3 regions of the Paenibacillus rhizolycopersici genome follow, and region 1 is predicted to be linked to each of the others. Evidence: predicted binding sites of a transcription regulator. Region 1 holds the regulator's gene; each other region holds the start of a gene.

Region 1 (7,355 bases):
AGGCTCGGACTGATTTCATTTTCGTTTGGGGGGATGCGAATGATGTTTCAGCATGTGTTTGCGGAAATGAATGAGATGTTGGACGAAATCACACGGAAATATCCCTTGGCCGGTAACGCTCAAAAGCTGGAGTTGGCTAAGAAATGGAGCCTGCTTCAGCATATGAGCGACGGGATCATCGAGGAGTGGTTATGCTTCGAGGAGAAAATGGGATATTTGCGCCATGCGTTTGGGAGCCTGGCATCCAGGGAGACGCCCGATCTTCCTGAATTGGATGACCCCGTTTTTATCAAAGGGCAAGGGTATTACAAACTGCTGATGTTTCCTCAGGCATTGTCCCAATTTGAGCAGGTCATGCAGCAGTTTCCTGACAGTGTGCTCGCCCAGACCTACATGGGAATGTGCCATCTGCACCTGGAGCAAATCGACAAAGCCGCGAAGCATTTCTGGCTGGTATTGGAGAAGGCGACGAACAAACGGCTTCGTTCCATCATTTACAACGCACTCGGATGCATTGAGGCGCAAAAAGGTGTGTTTACCAAAGCAAAAGAGTACTTCAAGTTGGCTCATCACAGCGATCCGTCCTTGCCCGAGCCACTGGCCAATTTGGAGGCCTGCACGCACAGCACGGGGAAATTGCATTACAGTCCGGAACTGACTTCCTTATTGTAGGTCTCATTCCGATTGAACGCACTTATTTACGGCTTGAATCATGTAGCGATGCGAAATTCCGCTTAAAGCGGCGCATCGCTTGTTTTGTTTTGTGATTTTTATTACAGATCCCGTTTGTATTAATTTTCAAATCGGTTATCTTCTGTTATGCTGTAAAGAGACTGGAATGAAGGGACAATTAATAGCAATGAAATACGCAGTGCTTGATTTTGAAACGACGGGTAACCAGTCCTCCGATGAAATTATTCAAGTGGGACTTGCCATTATAGAACCGGATAAGACGATATCGCAGGTGTATCGTTCCTTCGTGAAACCAGGTGTTCCGATCCCTCCTTTTATTACGGGATTGACGGGAATTACAGAGGAAGATGTCAAGGATGCGCCGGAGCTAGACGAAGTGATGGTGGAGATGGTTCCGCTTCTAAACGACGTCGTCTTGGTCGGGCACAATGTTGCATTCGATTTTAATTTCTTGCAGAGCGCTTTGGACAAAACAGGCTATTTGCCGTTTACCGGCCGCATTCTGGATACGATGGATTTCTTGAAAATCCTGTTTCCTTCGCTTACTTCCTATCAGCTCGGGCTGGTGGCGGCGGAGTTTGGAGTGGAGCATGATCGGCCGCATCAGGCGGACAGCGATGCGCTGGCGACGGCACTCATTTTCCTGAAATGTGTGGAGGAATGCGCGCAGCTGCCGCTGTTGACTTTGCAGCGTCTGGCCGATCTGTTTGCAGGCGAGGACAGCGATTTGGGCTGGTTTTTCGATGCGATGACGCAGGAGAAGGAACGCGAGGCGATGCCAAGCGAAGATGGTTTCGTGTACTATCGTCAATTCGCCCTGCAGGTGGAGGATTGGCTGGACATTCAAGCGCCAAGGGACAGTTCGGATCGAAATCCGCTGGCGGATGTGACGTTCGAGCAGTTCATGGAACAGGTTCGGGAACGGCTGCGAGAGCGTTTGCCGCAGTATGAGGAGCGAGAAGCCCAGAACATGATGCTGAATGAGGTCATGAGGGCTTTCGAGGAAGACAAGCATCTGCTGGTCGAAGCCGGAACGGGGACCGGTAAATCCTTGGGATATCTCCTGCCGGCCATTTACCACAGTGTAAAGAATGAAGAGAAGGTAATGGTCAGCACTCATACCATCAACCTGCAGGAGCAGCTGCGGGAGCGCGACGTGCCGCTATTGACGGAAGTCGTGCCTTTTCCTTTCCGCGCAGCCGTATTTAAAGGAAGGCAGCATTATTTGTGCTTGCGCAAATTTGAACATAAAATGAATAGAAAAGACTTCGCAACACCTAAAGAAGAGGTGATGACGGCCGCGCAAATGGTTGTGTGGCTGACACAAACGGAAAACGGCGACGATGAAGAGTTGAATCTCGGAAACCGCGGCGGCGACTTCTGGGAGACGGTAGCCAGTGAATCGGAATCCTGCTTAGGCCGATCCTGCCCCTGGTTCCGCAAATGCTTCTATCATCGTGCCAAACACGAAGCCGGAGTAGCGGACGTGGTCATCACGAACCACTCTAAATTGTTTACGGACATTCAGGCCGGGCACCAGCTGCTACCAGGCTATGAGCGGCTGGTCATCGATGAGGCGCATCATTTGGAAGATGTGGCCGGCAAGCATCTTGGCATTCATATGAAATACTTTACGGTGGTCCATACGCTGACCCGGTTGTTTAAAGACAGCAAGACAGGGCAGTTGGCTAATCTTCGGAGCTCGATAGATGCGTCGTCCGCGGAGAAAGCTGCGGAATGGTGCGCAGTGATCGATGGCATCTACCCAACGTTGGTGGATGTGAAAGAGAGCTGGGACAAGCTCAGCGAGCTGCTGTTCAGCTTGATGCCGGATCGCAGCGATGCGGCCCCCGGCGATCCGGGGCAATTCGTATATCGGCTGCTGCCGACCCGAAAGCCGAAGGATTGGGAGACACTGACCGCGCTCGAAAACCAGATTTACGTGGGTCTGGGCGACGTGCTTCGCAAAGGGGATCGTCTCCTGTCCGAGATTCGGGAGGAGCAGGATGATTATGCTGCGGAAAGCCTGCTTACCGATATCAGCGGCTTGTTTAAGGATTTAGCTGGAGAACGGGAATCACTGCGGTTTTTCATGAAGCTGGAAAGCGAAGACACGGTTTATTGGATGGAAGCCAACGGGAATTACCGCAGCCGCTCGCTGCAAATGTACGCGGTGCCGATTGACGTTAGCGCCCAGTTGAAGGAATTTTTCTTCGATCGGAAAAAAAGCGTAGTTATGACTTCCGCGACATTGTCAGTCGATAAGTCGTTTCAATATATGATCGAGCAGTTGGGTCTGACGGAGGCGGCGGAAGAGGAACGGTTGATTACGTCGATGTTGCCATCTCCGTTTAATTACCGGGACCAGGCACTCTTAGTCATTCCGCGTGATTTTCCGAGCGTAAAGGGCAGCGTGGGAGATGATCACTTCATTAACACGTTGGTGCAGTCGTTGGCAGATTCCGCGGTGGCTACGCAAGGCCGCATGCTGGTGCTGTTTACGTCCTACCGGATGCTGAGACAGGTGTATGACCCGCTGAAAGAGTTGCTCTCGGCGCAGGGGATCACCGTCATCGGGCAAGGGATGGACAGCGGTAGCCGTTCCAAGCTGACTCGGCGCTTCCAGGGTCAAAATGCATCGGTGCTGCTGGGGACGAGCAGTTTCTGGGAAGGGGTAGATATCCCCGGCGAGGCGCTGACAAGTTTAGCGATCGTGCGGCTGCCTTTTCAACCGCCGAACCATCCGCTGGTGGAAGCCAAGAGTGAGCGGCTGCAGCGGGAGAAGAAAAACCCATTTATGAAGTTATCCGTCCCGCAGGCGGTTATCCGCTTCAAGCAAGGATTCGGGCGACTCGTCCGTTCCTCGCAGGATCGTGGCATCGTAATCGTTTATGATACCCGTATCCTGGAGTCTTACTATGGGAAGTATTTTTTATACTCTTTGCCCGGACCGAAGATGGAGCATATGCCGATGAATCAAATGGTACCTCGCATCTCGGAATGGTTGAATCCCGAAGCCTAAACCGCTTTATTGATCGCATTGAAGAATAGGGGGAAACGAAGCATGAAGTCAGAAAAAATTTCGGACGCCGTCGTCCGCAGACTGCCGGTTTACCTGCGTTTCTTGAACGAACTCAGCCGCAGGGAGGTCCCCACGGTCTCCTCGCAGGAGCTGGGCCAGAAGTTGGATCTGAATCCCGCGCAAATCCGCAAGGATTTAGCGTATTTCGGCGATTTCGGTCGGAAGGGGATCGGCTATGACGTGGCTTACCTAATCGAGAAGATTCAACAGATTCTCAACCTGGACCAGCAAATTAACGTGGCGTTAGTCGGTGCCGGTAATCTAGGGCAAGCCCTTTCGAATTATAATGCTTATTTGAAGGATAATATGAAAATCGTCGCCGTGTTCGACGCATCGCCAGCAAAGATCGGTACCCAAATCAACAACATCACGATTCAACCGATTGAGGAGCTGGTAGCTACGGTACGAGCGAATAATATCCGTATTGGGATCATTACGGTACCTGACACAGAAGCCCAGCGCGTGGCAGACGAGCTGGTTGCGGCCGGGATCGGAGCCATCCTGAACTTCGCGCCAACGATTCTCAAGGTGCCGTCGGAAGTGCGGATTCATGCGGCCGATTTCACTACAGACCTGCTTAGCTTGGCATATTATCTGGAGGATGGAAAGGAACAAGCCAACGTATGAGTCGTAAATGGTTAATTAAGAACGGGACGTTTGCCGTACTGGAGACCAATCGCCCCGTGATTCATGGATATATGCTTGTTGAAGGCGATTCGATCACCTATATCGGAGAAGAGCGCCCGGAAGGCGTGGAAGGCGCCGAAACGTTTGACGGCAAAGGCTTGTTATTTTTGCCAGGACTGATTAACACCCATGGTCATGCGGCGATGTCGCTGTTGCGCGGTTATGGGGATGACATGGTACTGCAAACCTGGCTGCAGGAGAAAATGTGGCCGATGGAAGCCAAGTTTACCGCTGCTGACGTTTATGCTGGAACGGCGCTGTCCGTACTGGAAATGCTTAAAGGCGGTACGACCACGTTCTTGGATATGTACGATCAGATGGACGAAGTCGCCAAGGTTGTCGAGGAATCCGGCATTCGCGCCGTACTGATGCGCGGAGCGATCGGGCTATGCTCGCCGGAAGAGCAGGATCAGAAGCTTAAAGAAGCGATCGCGTTTGCCCAGAATTGGCACGGTAAAGCGGAAGGACGCATCACGACGATGATGTCGCCTCATGCGCCATATACCTGTCCGCCGGCTTTCATCGAGAAGTTCGTACAAGCCGCCCACGATCTCGATCTACCGATGCATACGCATATGTCGGAGACACGCGCCGAGGTGGAGCAGAACGTGAACGATTACGGCGTTCGCCCGGTAGAGCACCTGCGGAAGCTGGGCATGTTCTCCCGCCCGACGCTGCTCGCCCATGCCGTACATTTGACGGACGAGGAAATCGAGGTCTTGGCTTCTCATGGCGTTACCGTCTCTCATAATCCGGGTAGCAACTTAAAGTTGGCCAGCGGCGTTGCCAGAGTACCGGAGCTCCTGAAGAAGGGAGTGGTGGTATCGCTGGGTACTGACGGTGCAGCCAGCAACAATAACCTGGACATGCTGGAGGAGATTCGTTTGGCCGCGCTGATTCATAAAGGCGTATCCGGGGATCCGACGGCGATTCCGGCTCTAGAAGCACTCAAGATGGGGACGGAGTACGGCGCGAAGTCGGTCTTCTTGCCGAACACCGGGAAGCTTGCGGCTGGCATGAAGGCGGATTTCATCGCCTTGAACACGGAGCAGGCTCATTTTCTGCCGCGAACGGATTTCATCTCGCACACCGTGTATTCTGCTGGACCAAAAGACGTGGAGCACGTTTGGGTGAATGGCAAACAGGTCGTCAAACACGGGGCTTGCCTGACGCTTGATGAGGAGCGTATTCGGCACGACGCTCAAGCTGCGTTCGAGGGACTGCTGGCACGGTAATACGCTAGGATAGGAAAGGAAGAGAAGGTTGAGGAAGCGAACCCAATGGATTCTGCTGTCCATCGTGATCCTGTTGATCGTGCTCCTTGGTCTCCACCGGTTTTATCTATACATTCATGAGGATACGTGGAGAGCCGAAAGAGAGGCCGTTCAACAGGCGAAGCAGGAGACGGACCTGGTCCAGGGAGACGAGGTGTGGAAGTCGGTATGGGATGAAGTCACCTGGGTCGTGCAGGGGGAAGACGAATCCGGACGTAAAATGATGGTTTGGCTCCGAGAAGGACAGGACCCTGAGGTGCGATTGCTATCGGAAGGGAAGTCCGAGAATCAGGTTCGAGCCATCATCAAACAGACGTTGCCGGGTATTCAGGTTGTCCGTCTGCTGCCGGGCATTTACAATAACCAACTGGTCTGGCAGCTGTTCTACAAACAGAAGGACCACCACTATTATCGGTTCTTCAGTTTTACAACGGGCGAACCGCTACCGGAAGTGTTCACCCTGCCGAATCGCTGACGGGTCGTCGTAAATAGAAATATTCCTAATAAACGGTTTCGAGGTTTAGGCGAAAAGCCTGAATGGCGAGACCGTTTTTTTGTAAGGAGGGAAAGGCATGGAGTTGCTCGATCCAGCAGGGCAAGAGAATAAGGTGTGGGAAGACTTGAAACAAGCGTTTACCCATCATTTTTCTAGTCCAATCCGGCAGGCTATTCCTATTAAAAGAGGTTGGTTAAATTATAAATGGAAAATTACCACGGATTTCGGTGAATTTGTGCTTAAGCAATATAATAGGGAGCGGTTTAAGTCCTATCGGCCCGAAACGTTGCAATTGGCCTTATCGCAACAAATGCGATTAAGTGAACTTGGTTTTCCGTGCCCTTCGCTTCTTAGCTCGAACGGGAATAGGATGCTTGAGTCGGACAGTGGTGAAAAGTTCATTGTAATGGGGTATTGTCAGGGACTACTGGTTCCGCCGGGACAAGCCAACATCCATCAAGTCTATGATTTAGGACGGGGCACAGGCCAAATGCATCGGTTTTTTAATGACGGGACGTTGGGACGGAAGGAATCCGCCTTGTTTTGCCCTCCCGCTCGCGAGGAGCGATTGGAGCATTGGATTACGCTTCAGGAGCAAGCTCTTCGCAGCGGCAACCTCTTATTGTCGAGTGAGATTGAAACGCAACGCATTGCAACGGAAAACGTTGACCTGGGACGATTTGAACAGATTGCATCGGGGTGGGCGCATCGGGATCTTTGGATGGACAATTTGCTGTTTAATGAGAGTTCTGTGGCTGCGGTCCTGGATTTCGATCGCTTCAATTATGATTATCCCCGGCTCGATGTTGCTCGAGCTGTGATGTCATGTGCGTTTAGCGATCACTTGGACCTGACTCTGGCTACTGCATTTATGGAAGGGTATCGACAGGAGGTAGAAGCCCCATTTGAGACGGGGTACTTAACGACATCCCTGCAAATGCTGTGGTACATGGAATGTGTCTGGTGGATTCATGGGCAGATGGATCCACATAGCGCGCCTCCCGCGCGCTTCGCCAGGGAGATGAAGTGGCTGGCGGAAAATATCAACCGCTTGCCAGTGATGCTTGAGAATTTGTAGCATTTCGGGGTAGAACTGCTAGCTTCAAATTTTAAATATCTTCAC
Region 2 (7,355 bases), on a different contig from region 1:
TTCTGCCCGTGTCCGAAGCGGTGGAGCGCACGCCGCAGTACCGCGTGTCGCTCGACCGGCTCGCCCGGATCTCGGGCGAGGGTGCCAGCGTCAGCGCACCTGGCGATGCGGTGCCCGCTGCGGCGGGCGATGCCGTCTCGCGCACCGCTGACGTGCGGCTGCGAGACGTCCGCTTCGCCTACGCGGCGGAAGACGCCGATTCGGTAGACGGCGTCTCGCTGGATCTTCCGCAGGGCAAGCGGGTGATGGTGATCGGCCGCAGCGGCGCCGGCAAGTCGACGCTGCTGAAGCTGATCCAAGGCGCGCTTGCCCCTAGCCACGGGACGGTGCAGATCAACGGTATCCCAGACGCCGCCTACGGCGACCGGATGCCGGAGGTGATCTCCGTCCTGAACCAAAGCCCCCACCTGTTCGACACGACGGTGGCGAACAACATTCGGCTCGGCCGTCCGGAGGCGACGGACGAGGAGATCGGCCGGGCCGCGCAGGCGGCGCAGCTCGGCCCGCTGGTTGCATCGCTGCCGCGGGGGATGAACACGCCGATGCGTGAAACGGGTCGGCGGTTCTCCGGCGGCGAACGGCAGCGCGTGGCCCTGGCGCGGATCCTCCTGCAGGATACGCCGGTGCTCATCCTCGATGAGCCGACGGTCGGTCTCGATCCGCGCACCGAACGCGAGCTGCTGGCGACGATCTTCCGCACGACGCAAGGCAAGTCGCTGATCTGGGTAACGCATCACCTCGTCGGCGCTGAACGGATGGACGAGATCGTGTTCATGGAGCATGGACGGGTCGTCATGCGCGGCAGCCATGCGGAGCTGCTGGCTCGTGAGCCGCGGTACCGCAATCTGTACCGGTTGGATTGTCCGGAGGAGTAAGACACATACTGAGAGTAGGCGGCGATGCTAGGGAAACCGGCGTCGCCGTTTTTTATGCAGCAAGGTTGGCTGAACTGCAAAAGTGCATTTCATTTCCGTGAAATTCTCCATATGAGCCTATTGAGATGCAAATGTGCAGTTGATTTCAACCTAATCGACCTAGTACGGCCTGAATCGCTGAAAAGAACGCAGTAAACCTCCTATTTTCCTTACGGATATGCCTTTTGTGCTTCCGTTTTCGAAGGGGAGTCGATATAATGGTGTTTAATATATTTCACAAGGTGTAAGCTTTACACGCACTCTATCGGATAGAAACCAAAATGCAGCGGACGGGGTGAGGGGATGGAGCTCAGGCAAATCCAATACTTTATGGAGGCGGCCAAGCTGGAGCATGTGACGGAAGCGTCGTATGCGCTGCATGTGTCGCAGTCGGCGGTCAGCCGGCAGATCTTTAAGCTGGAAGCAGAGCTGGGCGTCGATCTGTTTGTCCATGAAGGCCGCAAGGTGAAGTTGACGCCGATTGGCCGGCAGTTCCTGCAGCATATGGAACAGATGATGAAAGTAATCGAGCAGGCGCAGCAGGAGATTCACGAATATCTCGATCCGGAGCGCGGGACGGTGCGAATCGGCTTTCCGAGCAGCCTCGCTGCAAACCTGGTACCAACGGTTGTATCGGCTTTCCGACGCCGGTATCCGGAGGTCCATTTTCAACTGCAGCATGGATCGTATCGAGAACTCCTGGACTGGGTCGGCGGCGGCGTGATGAATCTGGCCATGATCGGCCCGGTCCCCCAAGGGGAACAGCAAGTGACAGGCGAGGCGTTATTCCGCGAAAATTTCAAGGTGCTGTTGCCCGCTGGGCATCGATTGGCCGGCCGCGACTCGGTAGGGCTGGATGACCTGCGGGAGGATGTGTTCGTCTTATTTCCTAAAGGATTTATCCTGCGGGAAATCGTGGTCGACGCTTGCGACAAAATGGGTTTTCAACCGAAGGTTTCGTTTGAAGGGGACGATCTGGACGCGATCAAGGGACTGGTGGCCGCCGGGCTAGGTTTGACATTGCTTCCGGAAATCGCATTAGGGGAGCATATTCCCTCCACGATGGTGTCGCTGCCAATGATGGAGCCGCAAGTGACCCGGGACGTCGGGGTAATCATTCCGGCGAATCGGGAGCTTGCGCCGACCGAAAAGCTATTTTGCGATTTTTTGAAAGAGACATTACCTTCTACTTATGGAGTTTAGAATTCATCGAAAATTGATATCAATAAGGGCCGTGAATTTTATCACTTACACGGTCCTTTTTTATTGAAAATATGTTACAATTTATTCGGATTGTTCAAGGTTGAGATGTGCAAATTTTCACTAACTCGAAACGGGTTAGAGGCATCCAAAGGAGGAACACTATGCATGAACTGAAGTTCGGCAGGGAGTCCTCAGATTATCGCAAAGGAGAATCGAGTATGTCAGAAACAGTTACTGAAACGAAAGCGGAGCAATCTGCAGCCCCGAACGCAAGCGGACAGCAGGAGCTCCTGGAGCAGCTCTTGAAGCCGGAGGTACAGCAATCGTTGACGGCTCTGGTAGAGCAGCTTCCGAAATTGAATGAACTCGTAGGGGTTTTGACGAAATCGTATGATTTTGCCAAAGGGGTGGCTGCGGATGATGTCCTGAAGAGCGACACCGTCGGTGCGATTTCGGAAATTGCCGGGCCGGTCGTTGGTAAAGTGAAGCACCTGGCGGCGAACGTGATCGAAGCGAAGGATCGCGCCGAGGACAGTCAAGAAGTGATCGGCGTGTTTGGGTTGATGAAAATGCTGAAGGATCCGCAAACCCAAAAGCTGCTTCGTTTCATGAACGCTTATCTTCAAGTCTCCGGTGAACGGGACCGTCATCAAAACTAACGGAGGAATACGATTATGTCAAAACATATTGTAATTTTGGGCGCCGGCTACGGCGGCGTACTCAGCGCATTGTCGGCCCGTAAGTTCATGGATAAATCACAAGCTCGGATCACGGTGGTCAACCAATTTCCGACGCATCAGATCATCACCGAACTGCATCGCCTTGCGGCGGGCAGTATTTCCGAACGCGCAGTATCTTTGCCGCTGGAGAAGCTGTTCAAGGGGAAAGACATTGATTTGCGGATCGCCAAGGTAGAGAATTTTTCGGTCGATAAGAAAGAAGTGAAACTCTCCGACGGCACCGTCTTGTCCTATGACGCTCTTGTCGTGGGTCTGGGCAGCATTACCGCTTATTTCGGCATTCCGGGCTTGGAGAAGTACAGCATGGTTCTGAAATCGGCGGACGACGCCAGACGGATTCACGAGCATATTGAATCGCGCATTCGTGAATATGCTGCTTCCGGTAATGAAGCGGACGCGTCTATCGTAATCGGCGGCGGCGGATTGACCGGCGTTGAGCTTGTTGGGGAAATCGCTGACAAGCTGCCAGAATTGACGAAGAAATATGGCGTGAATCAAAGCGACATTAAGCTAATGCTCGTGGAGGCGGGACCGAAGATTTTGCCGGTACTGCCGGACGTATTGATTGAACGCGCCACAGCCAGCCTTGAGAAACGAGGCGTGAAGTTCTTGACGGGTCTGCCGGTAACCAATGTGGAGGGCAACACGATCGATTTGAAAGACGGGCAAAAAATCGTGGCAAACACCTTCGTTTGGACGGGCGGCGTGCAAGGGAATCCGCTCGTTGGCGAATCGGGGCTTGAAGTGAACCGTGGCCGTGCTTCGGTCAATGATTTCTTGCAGTCCGTCTCGCATTCGGACGTGTTCGTTGCCGGCGACAGCGCCGTTTACATGGGCGCGGATGGCCGCCCTTACCCGCCAACGGCGCAAATCGCTTGGCAAATGGGCGAGCTGATCGGCTACAACTTGTTCGCGTACCTGTACGGCAAGCAAATGAACGGGTTTAGCCCGGTTAACTCCGGTACGCTGGCCTCTCTGGGACGCAAAGACGCCGTGGCGACGATCGGCGCGAGCAATACCCAGCTGCGCGGGTTGCCAGCAACGATGATGAAGGAAGCGAGCAACATCCGGTATTTGTCTCATATCAAAGCACTGGACGCTTTGGCTTACTAAATACAACCTAGTAAACAAAAGAGTCGCCTGGAGAACGAATCCTCCAGGCGACTCTTTATGTTTAATTGATTCCTTATACGATACCGTGAGCCAGCATCGCATTAGCGACCTTCAAGAAGCCGGCGATATTGGATCCTACAACCAGGTTGTCGGTATGGCCAAATTCCTCAGCCGCGTTCACGCTGCTTTGGTAGATATTGCGCATAATGTCCTTGAGCTTGGCATCCACTTCTTCGAAGGTCCAGGCGAGTCTAGCGCTGTTCTGCGCCATTTCCAACGCAGAGACGGCAACCCCGCCGGCATTGGCAGCTTTGGCTGGTCCAAAGTATACGCCGTTGTTCAGATAAACCTCGATGGCCTCCAGCGTGGACGGCATGTTCGCCCCTTCAGCCACATATTTGACGCCATTTGCGACAAGCTGTTTCGCTGCAGCTTCATTTATTTCGTTTTGGGTCGCGCAAGGCAGGGCAATGTCGCAAGGGAGGCTCCAAATCTTCTGGCAGCCTTCTACATACTCCGCAGATGGATGCTCGTTTACGTATTCGCTGATCCGTTTCCGTTCCACTTCTTTCAAGCGTTTCACCGTTTCGAGATCAATGCCGTTCTTGTCGTACACATAGCCGTTCGAATCGCTGCAGGCGACGACTTTGGCGCCAAGCTGCTGGGCTTTCTCGATGGCATAAATCGATACGTTACCGGAACCGGAAACGACGACCGTTTTCCCTGCGAAGCTATCGCCCCGACTCGCCAGCATCTCACTCGTGAAATAGACCAGCCCGTAGCCCGTAGCTTCGGTCCGCGTCAAGCTGCCTCCGTAGGTGAGGCCCTTACCGGTCAATACGCCGGTTTCATTGCCGTACAACCGTTTGTATTGGCCGAACATGTAGCCGATCTCGCGGGCACCAACGCCGATATCACCAGCCGGTACGTCGGTGTCTGGGCCGATGTATTTGGACAACTCCGTCATGAAGCTTTGGGTAAAACGCATCACTTCAAGGTCGGATTTGCCTTTCGGATCGAAGTCGGATCCGCCTTTACCGCCGCCAATCGGCTGACCCGTCAAGGAGTTCTTGAAAATTTGCTCGAACCCGAGGAATTTGATAATGCTGGCATTCACGGACGGATGGAAGCGGAGGCCTCCTTTGTACGGACCAATTGCACTGTTGAACTGTACCCGGAAACCGCGGTTTACCTGTACTTTGCCTTGATCATCAACCCAAGGTACGCGGAAGCTGACCATTCTCTCCGGTTCGACGATCCGCTCGAGAATCCCTTGCTCCTGATATTTCGGATGTTTAGCGAATACGGGTACCAAGGAGTCGAGGATTTCTTTGACGGCTTGGTGAAACTCAAGCTCCCCCGGATTCCGTTGTTGGACGGTTTCATATACCTGATTTACATAATTGCGAGCTGCCTCCAGGCCTGCTTCGCGCTGCTGTGTTAAAGCCATTGTCCACTCCACCTTTCTTGTGTGTATTATCGAATGAGTACGTTCACCATTTCACGATATTTATGACCTCTATTGTAATATTGATGTAAGCTATTAACAAAGCTAATTTGAGATCAAGTTGATGATCGCATGAGATGAACTGGAGCGGATGGACGGCCTTGCGGCCAGATGATCCAGGAGTATTATGCCCGGGGAAGCGGGGGTTCAGACGAAAAAACGGCCGGTTCCGCAAGGTCGATGGATGCGGTACTGGCCGTTTTGGGTCATCCTGATTATTTCTGGAAAGAGTTCCAATTCACGACTTGATCTACCGAAAGGCGTGGCGTTGGATGAGCCGCTTTTGCCGCTTTGCCGATCGCGATCAGCAGGATCGGTTTCAAGGTTTCCGGGACCTCGAAAGCTTCAACGAATTTTTCGGCGTTATATCCGCCCATTGGAACCGTATCGTAGCCTTTGGCTTTGGCGATCAGCATCAACTGCATCGACACCAATCCGGCGTCCAGTAAGTTGATTTGGTGCAATCGTTCCGGGCCCATGCCGCCATAACCTTTGTGCAGACGCTCGACAAAATTGGTTTTGATCTCTTCCGTCATGGCGCCAAACTTAACGGCCTCGGCGTAGATTTCCTCGGCGCGCTCGTAGGATTGGAGATCGCCCAGTACGGCAATCACGGCCGCGGAATCAACGACCTGCTGCTGATTGTTGGCGATCGGGAGCAGCTTTTGCTTCAGCTCAGGCTCATCGATAATCAGAAAACGCCAAGGTTGCAGATTGGATGAGGACGGAGCGGACAAGGATAGCTCTACGATTTCCTTCAGCTCTTCCTTGGAAATTTTCACGGATGGGTCGTAAACGCGAACGGAATGTCTTTCCTGCAGTACGGTATAAAAATCATTTAAATCAACTTGATTGAGCGTGCTCATTTTCAGGCTCCACCCTTTCTATATTTCATTCTTCATGTGATCAGTATAATTCTCAACTGTTATAAATACAAGTACAGTTAGAAGTGAATGAAGGATTCGAAACTTGTGGTTAGTTAGGATAACCATTATCTTAAAGAGGTAGTTCATCGACTTCGAAATTTATTTCCAGGGAGGTTTCACATGACATTGCAGATCGGAATCGTAGGTACGGGTTGGTTTAGCAAGGTGCATGGTGACATATTGGCAGGAATGGACGGCGTCCGGGTGACGGCCGTTACCGGAACGACGGCAGCCAAAGCGCAGGCCCTCGCCGACCGTTATCCGGGGGCGATCGGATTTGGCAGTTTAACGGATATGCTGGACTCGCAGAAGCTGGATGCCGTCTATCTTTGTATCCCGCCTATGGCGCACGGAGACATCGAAGCCGAGTTGATCGAACGAGGCATTCCCTTCTTCGTGGAAAAGCCGCTTGCTGCGGACCTGTCCACACCTCAGGGAATTCTTGCGCGTTTAGAGCAAAAGCCGCTCGTCCACGCGGTAGGCTATCATTTTCGTTATAAAGAATCGATACGCAGGTTAAAGGAATCGCTGGAGGGCCGGACGATTGGTATGGCGCTGGGAGCATGGATGGGCGATATGCCGCAGGTGGCCTGGTGGCGAAGCCAAGAGGGCTCAGGAGGGCAGTTCGTGGAGCAGACGACCCATATCGTTGACCTGCTTCGCTATACAGCTGGAGAGGTTACGGAGGTTTATGCCGCCTATGGGAATCGCGTTGTACAGGAACACTTTGATAACGTGACCGTGCCGGACGTCGGTACCGTCACGATGAAACTTCAAAGCGGGGCGGTGGCCACGATCTCCAATACCTGCATCTTACCGGGGGGCGTATCCGAAGTAGGGCTGCATCTATATACGGATTCTGGCATTCTGGCCTGGAGCCCGGAGCGGTTGGAGATCCATCTCCCGGGAACCAAGACGGCCTACACCGGACAGGATAATCCCTATGTAGCTG
Region 3 (7,355 bases), 180 kb from region 1:
TTAGGCACCGTCAGGCCTTTGGCCTCGAAATATTCTTTATTGTAGAAGTAGCCTTCGATCGAACCGCCGATCGGCAGGCCGTACACTTTACCGTCCAGGGTAAACGGATCCAGTGTCGTAAATTTATCTTTAATGCCCAACTCCTCGATAATCGGCGTCAAGTCCAGCATCAAGCCTTCTTTGGCATACAGCTGGGCATCCGGGCTGCCGAATACGTCGAAGACTTCCGGCGGTTTGCCTGCGGCCATCTCACCCCGCAGTTTTTCTTTGCGGTTTACTTCAGAATCGACCGCATCCAGCTTGATGGTTAAGCCTGGCACGGCGGCTTCCGTTTGTTTGACTACATCCTCCAGCATCGCCAGGCGGAATTTCTTGGAATCCCCAACCTGCGTGTGACGGATCGTAATTTCAAACGGATCGTTATTCGTTTCCGTTTCCGTCCCCGCATTCGACGTGCTCTGACCTTCGTTCGCCGGGGCAGCATTCTTTCCGTTATTCCCGGAATTGGAATTGCCGCAGCCCGCCAGCAGCGCGGATGCGATAAACACAAGAGATAGCAACAGCGTTAAACTCTTCCTCATGTTCTATAGACCCTCCTCAAACTCGTTTATGTGATACACCCTCATTATAGAAAGCGCCATCAGCTTTGATAAGGAGGACATTTTTCTATTAAGGGGATAATATCATCTAAATCGCAAAATGAAAACGGTTAAACCTAACATCTATCGAAAGGTTTAACCGTTTAAGGTTGGGATATTAAGTTTTGATGTAAGATTTACTTACACATATTTAGGATTTAGCTGCGGTTTGCTGCTCGCCTTCATGAATCAACCGATAAGCTCGTTCGATCTCCTCATCCGTCGGGGAAGGCACGCCTTCGAGTGGATAAGCCCAACCGAGTTCCTGCCATTTGTAAATCCCCATTTGGTGGTAAGGGAGAATTTCGAATTTTTCTACGCCTCGGAGACTGCCGATAAACCGCCCAAGCTCCAGTAAATCCTGCTCATCTTCGTGGATGCCGGGAACATAAACATGACGGATCCACATTTTCCGGTCGTGGTCAGACAACCAGTGCGCCATCTTCAACATCCGATCATTTGGCTTGCCGGTCAACTTGATGTGTTTCTCGTTGTCGATATGCTTCAAATCCAGCAGCACCAAATCGGTAACGTCCAGCAGATCGCGAATCTTGTCCCCTTCATTGTATCCGTTCGTATCCAGCGTCGTATGAAGGTTCCAGCGTTTCTTCGCTTCCCGGAACAATTCGGTGACGAACGGCGCCTGCAGCGTGGCTTCGCCGCCGGATACCGTCAGTCCGCCGCCCGAAGAACGGTAATAACTCAAGTACGGCTCGATTTCGGCAAGCACTTCTTCTACGGTCATTTCCTTGCCTTCGGTCAGGCTCCAGGTGTCCGGGTTATGGCAATACTGGCACTGCAGCAAGCAGCCCTGCATAAAGAGGACGAAGCGAATCCCCGGCCCATCTACCGTTCCGAAAGTTTCCAATGAATGTATGCGACCTTTAAGCATCTTCCGTCACCCTTTCCATGATAAGCCGGCCGATAAAAGAATGAGGAGAAAGGCGATTGGCCTAACTCCCCATTCTATCGTTCAGCTTGTATTATTGCTGCCTGTCAGCAGAAGGTTCTTACATTTTGCCGTGGAACGTCCGGTTGATGACATCAAGCTGTTGCTCGCGAGTCAACTTGATGAAGTTCACCGCATAACCCGATACGCGGATCGTCAGCTGTGGATATTGCTCTGGATGATCCATTGCGTCTAGCAAAGTCTCACGGTCGAATACGTTAACGTTCAGGTGATGTGCGTTGCTGCCGAAGTATCCGCCCATCATCGAAGCGAGGTTCGAGATGCGGGTATCTTCGTCTTTGCCCAGCGCCTTAGGTACGATCGAGAAGGTGTTCGAGATGCCGTCCAAGCTGTGCTCGTAAGGCAGTTTCGCTACCGAGCTCAGGGAAGCCAAGGCACCTTTCTTATCGCGGCCGTGCATTGGGTTCGCACCTGGTGCGAACGGTTCGCCGGCTTTACGTCCGTCAGGCGTTGTACCTGTTTTCTTACCATATACAACGTTCGAGGTAATTGTCAAGATCGATTGTGTTGGCAATGCGTTCCGGTAAGTTTGGTGTTTGCGAATCATGCCCATGAATGTTTCTACCAAGTTCACCGCGATTTGGTCAACACGGTCGTCGTTGTTGCCGTAGCAAGGGTATTCGCCTTCGGTAACGAAGTCAACGGCGATGCCATTCTCATTGCGAACCGGTTTAACCTTCGCGTATTTGATCGCGCTAAGCGAGTCGGCCACAACCGACAGACCAGCGATACCGCAAGCCATCGTACGCAGGATATCACGATCATGAAGCGCCATTTCGATCCGTTCGTAAGCGTATTTGTCATGCATGAAGTGAATGACGTTCAGCGTATTTACATACAATTTAGCCAACCATTCCATCATTGGAACGAAACGTTTCATGACTTCGTCATATTCGAGATATTCGGAAGTGATCGCTGGATATTCCGGACCTACTTGCGATCCGTATCTTTCGTCTTTACCGCCGTTGATCGCGTACAGTAAGCATTTTGCCAAGTTCGCGCGAGCGCCGAAGAATTGCATTTGTTTACCAATTCTCATTGCAGATACGCAGCAAGCGATACCGTAGTCGTCGCCGTAGATCGGACGCATCAAATCGTCGTTTTCGTATTGGATCGAACTGGTTTCGATCGATACTTTGGCACAGAATTTCTTGAACGCGTCCGGCAGTTTATCCGACCAGAGCACGGTCAGGTTTGGTTCTGGAGCAGCCCCCAGGTTGTAGAGCGTGTGCAGGAAGCGGAAGCTGTTCTTTGTTACGCGGGTTACGCCTTGTACAGACATCCCGCCGATCGATTCGGTTACCCAAGTTGGGTCGCCGCTGTACAATTCGTTGTATTCCGGAGTTCTCAGGAATTTTACGATCCGCAGTTTCATGACGAAGTGGTCAACTAGCTCTTGAGCCGTTTCTTCCGTCAACACGCCTTCAGCCAGGTCGCGTTCGATATAAGCGTCGAGGAACGAAGATACGCGGCCAAGGGACATTGCAGCGCCGTCTTGTTCTTTAACGGCTGCAAGGTATCCGAAATACAGCCATTGGAAAGCTTCTTTCGCATTGTTTGCTGGTCTAGCGATGTCGAACCCGTACATTTGACCCAGTTGTTTCAACTCGCCCAAAGCGCGGATTTGCTCGGACAACTCTTCGCGTTGGCGAATGACTTCTTCGCTCATCACGTCAACATCAAGTTCGGCATGCTCTTGTTTCTTTTGATTGATCAGGAAGTCCACGCCGTACAGGGCTACGCGGCGATAGTCGCCGATGATGCGGCCGCGGCCGTAAGCATCTGGCAAGCCGGTGATAATCCCGGTATGACGAGCGTTTCTCATATCTGCAGTATAGGCATCAAATACGCCTTGGTTATGTGTTTTACGAACGTTCGTGTACAGATCCACGATATCTTCCGGAAGCTCAAAGCCGTAAGCTTTACAAGCGGTAATAACCATCCGGATGCCGCCGTTAGGACGGATCGTGCGTTGGAAAGGCGCGGAGCCTTGCACACCAACGATTTGTTCTTTGTCTTTGTCAAGGTATCCAGGAGCATGGGAAGTAATGGTCGAAGGCGTGTTTACGTCAACATCCAATACGCCGCCAGCTTCTCTTTCTTTCTTGGACAAGCCCGATACGATTTCCCACAAGGCCTTCGTGTTAGCCGTAGCGCCTTTCAAGAAAGATTCGTTACCGACATAAGGCGTGATGTTCGTATCGATGAAATCCTTGGTATTCACCTCATTCATCCATTTGCCCGGTTTGAAGCCTCTCCATGCGTTTTGCACTTCTTGCACTTCTTTTTCGATCACCGACATCTTTATTCCCTCCATTTTATATAGTGGTCGCGGTTTGAAGGATATATCCCGCGCCTCATGATCCCTAAAATTTGTGATACTTTTCACAACTTAGACAATAATTGTGCCCGGCCATCCGGACCGGGGTTCCACTCCATCATCACTCTATGAGGGATCATTTATAATGTAATCATAGCTTATGTCCTATAAAAAGATTGTGACAAATATCACATTAAGTGATATTTGTCACGTTTTCATGAAGCGATGTTCACTTATTCTTCAAATCTTCCGTAGAAGGCGTCGCGATATACATCAGCCAGTTCAGTTACGAGCGGCAGCTTCGGATTCGCCGTCGTACATTGGTCTTCAAAGGCACGATCTGCCAAGTAATCGACGCGCGATTCAAAATCCTTCGGATCGAAGCCAAGCTCTTGGAACGTTTCCGGAATGCCCAGTTTTTTGTTCAGGTCGCGGATGGCTTTGATCAAGCTCTTCACGCCTTCTTCCGTCGTGCGAGCCGGAAGTCCCAGGATACGGGCGATTTCCGCGTAACGCTCGTCGGCCACGAAGTTCGTGTATTTCGGCCAAGCGGCGAATTTCGTAGGTTTCTTCGCATTGTACCGGATCACATGCGGCATCAGGATCGCATTCGTGCGTCCATGCGCCGTATGGTATTGGCCGCCCCATTTATGCGCCAAGCTGTGGTTGATGCCGAGGAATGCGTTCGCGAACGCCATACCCGCCAGGGTCGAAGCGTTGTGCATTTTCTCGCGGGCCAGTTTGTCGCCGGTCAGCGCGGATTTCTCCAGCCACTCGAACACCAGTTGGATCGCTTTGATCGCGAGGCCGTCCGTAAAGTCGTTGGCCATCACCGACACGTAAGCTTCGATTGCATGTGTCAGTACGTCCATACCGGTATCGGCTACCGCAACCTTCGGCAAGCTGTATACAAATTCAGGGTCAATGATCGCCACGTCCGGCGTCAACTCGTAATCCGCCAAAGGATATTTCGTGTTGCCGTTGACTTTGTCCGTAATAACCGCAAACGAGGTGACTTCGGAACCCGTACCCGACGTTGTTGGAATCGCAACAAATTTCGCTTTTTGTCCCAGACGTGGGTATTTGTAGATCCGTTTGCGAATATCCATGAATTTTTGCTTCAGGTTATGGAAGTCGGTATCCGGATATTCGTAGAACAGCCACATGCCTTTCGCCGCATCCATTGGCGAACCGCCGCCCAAGGCGATAATGCAGTCCGGTTGGAATTTGGCCATCAGCTCGGTCCCGCGTTCCACGGTCGTCGTCGATGGATCCGGTTCGACATCCGAGAACACTTCGATAGCAACCGGCGTTTGGCGTTGACGCAGATAGTGTTCCACTCTTTCCACATAGCCCAGCTTCACCATCATCGGGTCAGTGACGATCAGCACGCGGGAGATGTCCGGCATTTTGGCCAGGTATTGCGTCGAATTCTTCTCGAAGTAGATTTTGTTAGGCACTTTAAACCATTGCATATTCACGGTACGACGATTCACCCTTTTCACGTTGATCAGATTGACAGCCGTGACGTTCGACGAAGTCGAGTTGCGTCCATACGATCCGCAGCCCAGCGTCAGCGACGGCAGGTTCGTGTTGTAGATGTCGCCGATACCGCCTTGCGAGGAAGGCTGATTTACCAGGATCCGGCAAGTCGGCATCCGTTCCGAGAATTTTTGAATCACTTCTTCATTATCCGAGTGGATGACCGAGGAGTGACCCATGCCGCCGAATTGAACGACTTCCAGAGCACGTTCGATGCCTTGTTCCGCGTTTTTCACTTTGTAGCAAGCGAGTACAGGGCTCAATTTCTCAGCAGACAACGGGAATTTCGGACCCACGCCTTCGATTTCAGCAACGAGAATTTTCGTTCCAGCCGGCACGTCGATGCCGCACATTTCCGCGATTTTTACCGCAGGTTGGCCGACGATCGAAGGATTCACTGCACATTTGTCGGCGATGATCGCGCCTGCAGTCAGCTTCGCAGCTTCATCTTTATTAACGAAATAACAACCGTTGGCGATCATTTTCTTCTTCACTTGGTCGAAAATCGGTTCTTCAATAATGACCGCTTGCTCGGATGCACAAATCATGCCGTTGTCGAACGTTTTGGAAAGGATCAGGTCGTTGACCGCTTGATCCAGGTCTGCGCTCTTTTCAATGAAGCAAGGAACGTTACCAGGGCCAACACCCAGTGCCGGTTTGCCGCAGCTGTAAGCGGCTTTAACCATTGCGGATCCGCCGGTAGCCAAGATGCAGGCGATGTCATGGTGATTCATCAGAGCGTTCGTGCGATCCATGGAAGGATTTTCGATCCACTGGATGCAATCGGCCGGTGCGCCGTGTTTAACGGCAGCTTCGAGCAATATTTTAGCGGCTTCCGTACTGCAGGCTTGAGCGGATGGATGGAAACCGAAAATGATCGGGTTACGTGTTTTGATGGCGATCAGAGATTTAAAGATGGTGGTTGACGTTGGGTTTGTCACCGGGGTAATCCCCATGATGATTCCCACGGGTTCGGCGATTTTTTGGAAGTTGTCGTAAGGACTATCTTCGATTACGCCTACCGTTTTATCGTACTTGATGCTATGCCAGATGTACTCCGTCGCAAACATGTTTTTGATGATTTTGTCCTCGTACACCCCGCGGCCCGTTTCTTCAATCGCCAGTTTCGCGAGATGCATGTGTTTGTCGAGCCCCGCCAAAGCCATGGCTTGCACGATGTTGTCGATTTGCTCTTGATCCATGCTCATGAAGGCTTCGGATGCTTTCTTCGCCTTGTCGATCAAAGTTTGAATGTAATCTTGCGCGGTTGCCTGTGCTTTTGGAGCCACTTCGTTTTTAACGGCCATCTCTCTCATCCTCCTAAGTGGTTTAAGGATTTTGCCTGCAGGTACGGGTGATCAATGTCTCGTGAAAAAATTCACTTGCAAGCTAACCCTTATGAAGCTTGTGTGCTTCTCTTTATGTCTTGATCATAGCACAGGGGATGGTCTTTGTATAGTGAATTATTTCACATACTTTAAAAAAATTGAAAGTTTTCACTTGCCATGATTTTATTTTCATATATACTTTACATTGTGTGAAAATTTTGAATTGATTTTTGTAAGCCCAAGCCTGCTATTGTGCGCTTTACATAGCGCATTTATATCATCTGACAAAGTGAATTTTCTCACAATGTTGAAATTTCGACACTTTTTCAGGCTTTACGGCCCCCAAAAAACCGAAAAAACGTTATATAATTAATTTAAAATTTTCAGAAAAATTTGGAGTACAAAGGGGAAATCGATGATGAGTGAAATTTTAAATGCCACCCTGCCCCGCGGTAATACGAGCTGTTTTACAGAGCAAAACTTCAATCGCCTTCTCGTTACGATGAAAGACAAAGCATATCCCGAGGGGACGCATTTGTTCTGGGAAGGTGACTTTT

The links. Region 1 encodes Rex, which represses fermentation and respiration genes when NADH is low (regulators of the CRP and FNR family bind a similar motif). Its sites were predicted from a motif close to TTGTGAAATATTTCACAA; they were not measured.
Region 2: IM700_RS20285 (DUF1641 domain-containing protein) is a predicted target of Rex. The motif match lies at 2,223-2,240, and genes of this name have one in related genera.
Region 3: pflB (formate C-acetyltransferase) is a predicted target of Rex. The motif match lies at 3,982-3,999, and genes of this name have one in related genera.

The regions. Positions count from the first base shown of each region.
Region 1 covers NZ_JADCNN020000005.1:51,427-58,781, reverse strand. Annotated here, with positions in the region: gene IM700_RS07275 (tetratricopeptide repeat protein) at 40-672, shown strand; gene dinG (ATP-dependent DNA helicase DinG) at 860-3,715, shown strand; gene IM700_RS07265 (redox-sensing transcriptional repressor Rex) at 3,734-4,402, shown strand; gene IM700_RS07260 (amidohydrolase) at 4,399-5,697, shown strand; gene IM700_RS07255 (cell wall elongation regulator TseB-like domain-containing protein) at 5,726-6,211, shown strand; gene IM700_RS07250 (phosphotransferase) at 6,309-7,310, shown strand.
Region 2 covers NZ_JADCNN020000026.1:22,350-29,704, reverse strand. Annotated here, with positions in the region: gene cydC (thiol reductant ABC exporter subunit CydC) at 1-875, shown strand, start outside; gene IM700_RS20290 (LysR family transcriptional regulator) at 1,218-2,117, shown strand; gene IM700_RS20285 (DUF1641 domain-containing protein) at 2,336-2,776, shown strand; gene IM700_RS20280 (NAD(P)/FAD-dependent oxidoreductase) at 2,792-3,970, shown strand; gene gdhA (NADP-specific glutamate dehydrogenase) at 4,044-5,420, opposite strand; gene IM700_RS20270 (nitroreductase family protein) at 5,693-6,343, opposite strand; gene IM700_RS20265 (Gfo/Idh/MocA family protein) at 6,524-7,355, shown strand, end outside.
Region 3 covers NZ_JADCNN020000005.1:230,793-238,147, forward strand. Annotated here, with positions in the region: gene IM700_RS08195 (ABC transporter substrate-binding protein) at 1-581, opposite strand, end outside; gene pflA (pyruvate formate-lyase-activating protein) at 790-1,530, opposite strand; gene pflB (formate C-acetyltransferase) at 1,649-3,910, opposite strand; gene adhE (bifunctional acetaldehyde-CoA/alcohol dehydrogenase) at 4,162-6,777, opposite strand; gene IM700_RS08215 (Crp/Fnr family transcriptional regulator) at 7,217-7,355, shown strand, end outside.